Roseiflexus sp. RS-1: one gene and its partner. The protein of the gene in region 1 interacts with the protein of each later gene in a pairwise test. Links are inferred from orthologs where the notes say so. Each region holds a gene or a part of one and is shown in the gene's direction. Other genes may lie near its edges.

What was found. The genes of interacting proteins can lie anywhere in the genome.
Region 2: the proteins of lpdA (region 1) and ROSERS_RS00715 interact in binary tests that used the Escherichia coli proteins (3 or more experiments, as listed by UniProt). The link is inferred for Roseiflexus sp. RS-1 from one-to-one orthologs.

Annotation. Positions count from the first base shown.
Region 1 is NC_009523.1:3,769,415-3,772,388, forward strand. Bases 14-2,914 are described here. They hold lpdA (dihydrolipoyl dehydrogenase), read left to right. Parts: upstream 14-706; coding sequence 707-2,122; downstream 2,123-2,914. Other genes in these bases: ROSERS_RS15430 (histidine kinase N-terminal 7TM domain-containing protein), read left to right, coding at 14-567; ROSERS_RS15440 (hypothetical protein), read left to right, coding at 2,135-2,515; ROSERS_RS15445 (SDR family NAD(P)-dependent oxidoreductase), read right to left, coding at 2,685-2,914. Outside these bases: more of ROSERS_RS15430, read left to right, coding at 1-13; more of ROSERS_RS15445, read right to left, coding at 2,915-2,974. UniProt on the Escherichia coli protein: Lipoamide dehydrogenase is a component of the glycine cleavage system as well as of the alpha-ketoacid dehydrogenase complexes.
Region 2 is NC_009523.1:178,119-181,219, reverse strand. Bases 1-3,028 are described here. They hold ROSERS_RS00715 (ATP-dependent helicase), read left to right. Parts: upstream 1-400; coding sequence 401-2,656; downstream 2,657-3,028. Other genes in these bases: ROSERS_RS00710 (PucR family transcriptional regulator), read right to left, coding at 2,671-3,028; ROSERS_RS00720 (macro domain-containing protein), read left to right, coding at 1-404. Also shown: more of ROSERS_RS00710, read right to left, coding at 3,029-3,101. UniProt on the Escherichia coli protein: A helicase with DNA-dependent ATPase activity. Unwinds DNA duplexes with 3'-5' polarity. Translocates on single-stranded DNA with 3'-5' polarity. Initiates unwinding more efficiently from a nicked substrate than double-stranded DNA.

The DNA of each region.
Region 1 (2,974 bases):
GGTGCGTTGACCCACCGAATGGAACTGGCGCTCGAAACCGTTCAGATGCAGCAGCGGTTGTTCAACACCCTGCGCGGGCTGGGACCGGATATGCAGTCGCTCCAGCATCTCAGCACGCAACTCGAACAGGCGACCCCTGCTTCACTTCAGACGCTCGAATCCGACGTTGCATCACTGCCCGAATTTCCCCAACTGGTCAAAGAAGCGCTGGCGCACTACTGGGGCGGACCGAAACTCTCCGAAAGTCCGCTGCTCGGATTGCGCACGGTGCGCCGGGTCCTCGAGGAACAAGGGGGCAGTCCGACGCGCGCATTGCAGGCGGTGTTGCGCCAGGCGATTGAGAATCTGCGCCCTGATGCGCAACTCGACCCCTCGGCGCAGGAGTGGCTGCTCTACAACATCCTGGAGATGCGCTTCCTGCAGGGGCGCCGCATCCGCGAAACCGCCGACCGGCTGGCGATGAGTGAGTCTGACCTGTACCGCAAGCAGCGCATCGCCGTTGAAGAAGTGGCGCGCCAACTGGCGCTGATGGAGGAGTCGGCAAACCGGGCGATGGTGGAGCGGTAGTTTTTCTGACCCGATGTTCTCGTGGTACAATACCGCTTACACGACTCGCGGACGACCGGCGGCGCCCTGCCGCCGCTCGCGAGTCGATCCGCACATTCCCGTCTGCAATCCAGACGCACTGAATAGAAAGGTGACTTCCGTGACCGACACCCTCTACGATGTGATTGTCATTGGCGGCGGACCCGGCGGATATGTCGCTGCCATTCGCGCTGCCCAGCTTGGGTTGAAAACCGCCGTCGTCGAGCGCCAGGCGATGGGGGGCGTCTGCCTGAATGTCGGGTGCATCCCGACCAAGGCATTGCTCCATACCGCCGATCTGCTCGATGAACTGCGCGAGGCGAAACGCTTCGGCGTGATTGTCGAAGGCGTGTCGCTCGATTGGGAAGCGACGCTGCGCCAGAAGGACACCGTGGTTAAGACGATGACCAGCGGCGTTTCGTTCTTGATGAAGAAGAACAAGATCGATGTTGTCAACGGATCTGCCCGTCTCGCCGGACGCGGACAGGTTGCGGTCAGCAGCCCCGAAGGGCAGCATCGCACATTGACGGCAAAGCATATTATCATCGCTGTCGGCGCTCGCCCCCGCGAAATCCCGGCGATCGGCGCAGTGTTCGACAATGACCGCATCCTCTCTTCGACCGGCGGGCTAAACATTCCCACCGTTCCCAAATCGCTCCTGGTGGTCGGTGCAGGCGCAATTGGGGTCGAGTTCGCTTCGATGTACCGCGCGTTCGGCGCAGAGGTGACACTGGTCGAAATGCTGCCGCGCGTTGTGCCGCTCGAAGATGAGGAGGTCAGCGCCGAACTCGCCCGCGCGCTCAATCGTCGTGGCATCAAAATCTTTGCTGGCGCAAAACTCAACAACCTGGAGAAGGTCGACGGCGGCGTGATGGCGCGCCTGGTCGATGTACAGGGCGCCGAGCATGCACTCACATTTGAGCGTGCGCTGGTTGGCGTCGGTATTGTGCCAAATACCAGTGACATCGGGCTGGAAGAAGTCGGTGTCGCGCTCGATCCACGCGGATTCATCAAAGTCGATGATCATATGCGCACAAATGTCGAAGGGATTTACGCCATCGGCGACTGTGCCACCACCACGCCCTGGCTGGCGCACAAAGCATCGGCTGAAGGTATCGTCGCTGCTGAAACGATCGCCGGTCATCATACGCAACCGCTCGACTACGGCAAGATCCCGGCGTGCACCTACTGTAACCCGGAGATCGCCAGCGTCGGGTTGACCGAGGCAAAAGCACGTGAGCAGGGGTACGATGTGAAGGTGGGCAAATTCGCCTTCACCGGCAACGGTAAAGCGACGATCCTTGGTCAGCGCCAGGGGTTCGTCAAGATTGTCGCCGACAAACAGTACGATGAGGTGCTCGGCATTCACATGATCGGTCCGCGCGTCACCGAACTCATCGCCGAGGGAGGTCTGGCGCTGTCACACGAAGCGACCGCCGAATCGATCATGCGCACGGTTCACGCCCATCCGACGCTCTACGAAGCGATTGTCGAAGCGGCGCACGCGGCGGCTGAGGGCGCGGCGATCCACATGTAACGGAGGGTTGCCATGCCGATCATGATCAACCTGACATCCGCCGGGCATGGCGGAACATCCCTTTCCTGCGGCACACACGGCGGTTGTGGCGTCGATTGCGACTGCGGTTGCCCCTATACCGGCATGGAGGAGAAGGGCAACGTCGAGTTGATCGCCGATGTTGAACGTCGTTATCCGAACGAATGGCTGGTCTTCGTCATTCCCCCCAGCGAAGACGATTTCGCCCCCGAACGCGGCATGCTGGTCGCGCACAGCACCGACGACGCCGAGGTGTTCGAAGCGATCACGCGCATTACCCACAACCAGGTTGTGCACGTCTATTTCAACGGAACATTCGATGCATACCAGAAGTGGATGGATGCGGGGATGGAAGTCGGGAAGGTTGAAGGTTGAAGGTCGGTGAAGGTTGAAGGTTGAAGGTCGGTGAAGGTTGAAGGTAGGGGCGCCCCCCGCACGGCGTAAATGTAGGGGCGCACGGCAGCGTCCCCCCCGCACGGCAATGCGCCCCCCCCCGCACGACGTAAATGTAGGGGCGCACGGCAGTGCGCCCCCACCGACCGGGTCAGAGATCCAGATTCCCCTTGTGCCCTTCAGCATACGCGCGCAGCACGGCGGCAGCGACATCGCCTGGTGCGTGGGCGCTTTTGGGAAGGCGGAATGGCGCTTTGCGCCACAAGGGGGTATCGACCGCGCCAACCCGCACATTCGTCACGCGCCGGTCGCGCACCTCTTTTGCCAGCACAGTCACATAGGCATCAAGGGCTGCCTTGGAAGCAGCGTAGGCGCCGAGTTTGGGAAGCATGATCCGATCAACATACGCGCCGATGAAAACCAGATGCCCGCCCGACGGAA
Region 2 (3,101 bases), 3.6 Mb from region 1 along the record:
TGATCGACCGGCAGTATGCGGGAGAGTTGCTCGTCGGTCAGGCGCTTGTGATGGCGACCGGCAGCGATCGCTTCCGCTATGTGGTGGTGGCGCCGACGATGCGCGTTCCCGGCGACGTCAGCGCAACGATCAACGCCTACCTGGCGATGCGCGGCATTCTGCTCGCAGTTGAAGCGCATAACCAGAGTGCACAGTTCGGGCATGAGCGCATTCGTTCGATTGCAGTGCCGGGACTGGCGACCGGCGTCGGCAAGATGCCGCCAGAACGATCCGCGTTCCAGATGTACACCGCCTACCGCAGTATTGTCCTGAGCGACCTGGAGTGGACCAGATCGCTTGATAAACAGGTGGAGTACGATCGGAAAATGCGCGAGATCGGTGCGGCGCGTACAGGCGACTCATGACTGATTCTGCTGCAATTCTGAGCGCGTTGAACCCGGCGCAGCAGCAGGCGGTGACGGTTGATCCCGGTCCGGTGCTGGTGCTCGCCGGTCCGGGGAGCGGGAAGACGCGCGTGCTGACCCATCGCGTCGCGTATCTGATCGGCGTCCAGGGTGTCGATCCGCATACGATTCTGGCAGTGACGTTCACCAACAAGGCGGCGCGTGAGATGCGCGACCGCCTTGTTGCTTTGATCGGCGCAGGACAGTCGGCGGCGTTGACGGTCGGCACCTTTCACAGTATCTGCGCGCGCTTTCTGCGCCGCGACATTGTTCACCTGGGGCGGGAGCGCGATTTTGCGATCTACGATACTGATGATCAACTACGGGTGATGAAGCGTGTCCTGCGCGATTTGAACCTCGATGAGAAGAAACATCCGCCGCGCGCTATCCACGCCGCCATTTCGCGCGCCAAGAATGAATTGATCACTCCATCCGACTATAGTCGCCATGCGCGTTCGTACTTCGAGGAGGTGACGGCGCGTTGTTTTGCACGGTATCAGGAACTGTTGCGTGACTCGAATGCGCTCGATTTCGACGATCTGCTGGTGGAAACGGTGCGTCTCTTCGATCATCACCCGACCGTGCTCGAACGCTATCAGGAACGCTACCGCTTCCTCCTGGCGGATGAGTACCAGGATACGAACCGGGCGCAGTATGTTCTGCTGAAGCAACTGGCAGCGCGGCATCGCAATATCTTCGTCGTTGGCGATGAGGATCAGTCGGTCTATGCGTTTCGCGGCGCCGACATCCGGAATATTCTCTCGTTCGAGCAAGATTACCCCGATGCGCAGGTCATTCTGCTGGAGCAGAATTACCGCAGCACCCAGGCAATCCTCGATGTCGCCCAGGCGGTCATCAACCGCAGCGCACAGCGGCGGCGCGAAAAACGCCTCTGGACGCACAACGGCGCGGGCGCGAAAGTCCAGCTCATCGAAGGGTACGACCAGGACGAAGAGGCGCAACTGGTTGCTGCGGAAATCGCCCGTTTGCTTGCCAGCGGTGCGTATCAGCCAGGCGACATTGCCATCATGTATCGCACAAACGCGCAATCGCGCGCCGTTGAAGAAGCGTTGCTTGCGCGTCAGTTGCGCTATGTGATCGTCGGCGGTACGCGCTTCTATGAGCGGAAGGAGATCAAAGACGCGCTTGCCTATCTGCGTCTGGCGCTCAATCCGTTCGATGACATCAGCCTGAGTCGGGTGTTGAACTGGCCCGCCCGCGGCATCGGGCAGCGCACGCAGGAGGACCTGGAGCGGCGCGCAGGCGCGGCTGCTGTGCCGTTGTATGTGGCGCTCCAGATGCTCGCTGCTGAAACCGATCCGGCGTCCTCTGCAGGCGGAGGGGCGGGGGGGCGTGCGCGCAATGTCCTGCTCGGCTTTCTTTCGCTGATCGATGAGATGATAGCTCAGCGTCAGCGCCTGACGCTTGGCGCATTGATGGAATGGCTGTTTGCGCAGGTAGGGTTCCGTGAGGCGTTGCAGCGTGAGTATGGCGAAGAGGAAGGGGAGGATCGGTGGAATAACGTGCTGGAATTGCGCAACGTTGCCGAGAACTATGCCACGCTGCCGATTGAGAGTCAGTTGCCGACGTTTCTCGAAGAAGTTGCGCTGGTCTCCGACATCGATACTCTTCAGGAAGAGCGCGACGCTATCACATGCATTACGCTGCATCAGGCGAAAGGGTTGGAGTTTCCCGTCGTCTTCCTGGTCGGTCTCGAAGAAGGATTGCTTCCGCACGCCCGCTCGACCGATGACCGCGACGCGCTCGATGAGGAGCGCCGGTTGTTCTACGTTGGCGCGACCCGCGCAAAAGAGCGTCTCTATCTGCTCCACGCCTTTCGCCGCACCACCTATGGGCGCGCCGACATCGCCACACCGTCGCGCTTTCTCCACGACATCCCGCCCGACCTGCTGCAACGCACACCGAAGCGCGGGTACGCTGCACAGCAGTCGTCGCTGTTCACCAATCGCGCGGCAATTGCGCGCGAGCAGCGCCAGGAACGCACACAGCCGTCGCGCCGTTCCGCGCCCGACGGACCGCGCGACGTCGCCTTCTTTGCCGGGCAGAAAGTGCGCCACGCGCAGTTCGGCGAGGGGATCGTCGTCAGTTCAAAACTGGTCGAAGGCGACGAAGAAGTGACTGTCGCTTTTGTGGGCAAGGGAGTCAAACGTCTGCTGGCGAGTTTCGCCAACCTCCAGCGCGCCGACGATTGACTCTATCGCTGCGGCTATCCCACCGGTTCCGTAATCGTCTTGAGGACGCGGTGCGCCTTGAGCGCCAGCCACAGCGCCAGGCGATCTTCGGCGACATCCGGGTCGCGCCCGCTGATCTCTTTGATCCGTGTCAGGCGGTAGAGGAGGGTGTTGCGGTGAATGTGCAGCGCATCGGCGGTGCGCGCCAGGTTGCCGTTGTGCTCGAAGAACGCTTCGAGGGTTTTCAGCAACTCACCGTGCTGGTCACGGTCATACTCGACGAGCGTGGCAAGCGTACTGCGGTAAAACTCCCACAGTTCGGGCGACTCGCGCAGCAGCAGGAGCAGGCGGTACACCCCCAGATCGCTGAAGTCGAGCACGCGCCCATTGCCCACCAGTTCCCGCCCGATCAGGAGCGCCTGTTCGGCTTCGCGCAGTGAGCGCGACCAGGCGGTGAGCGTCGGCG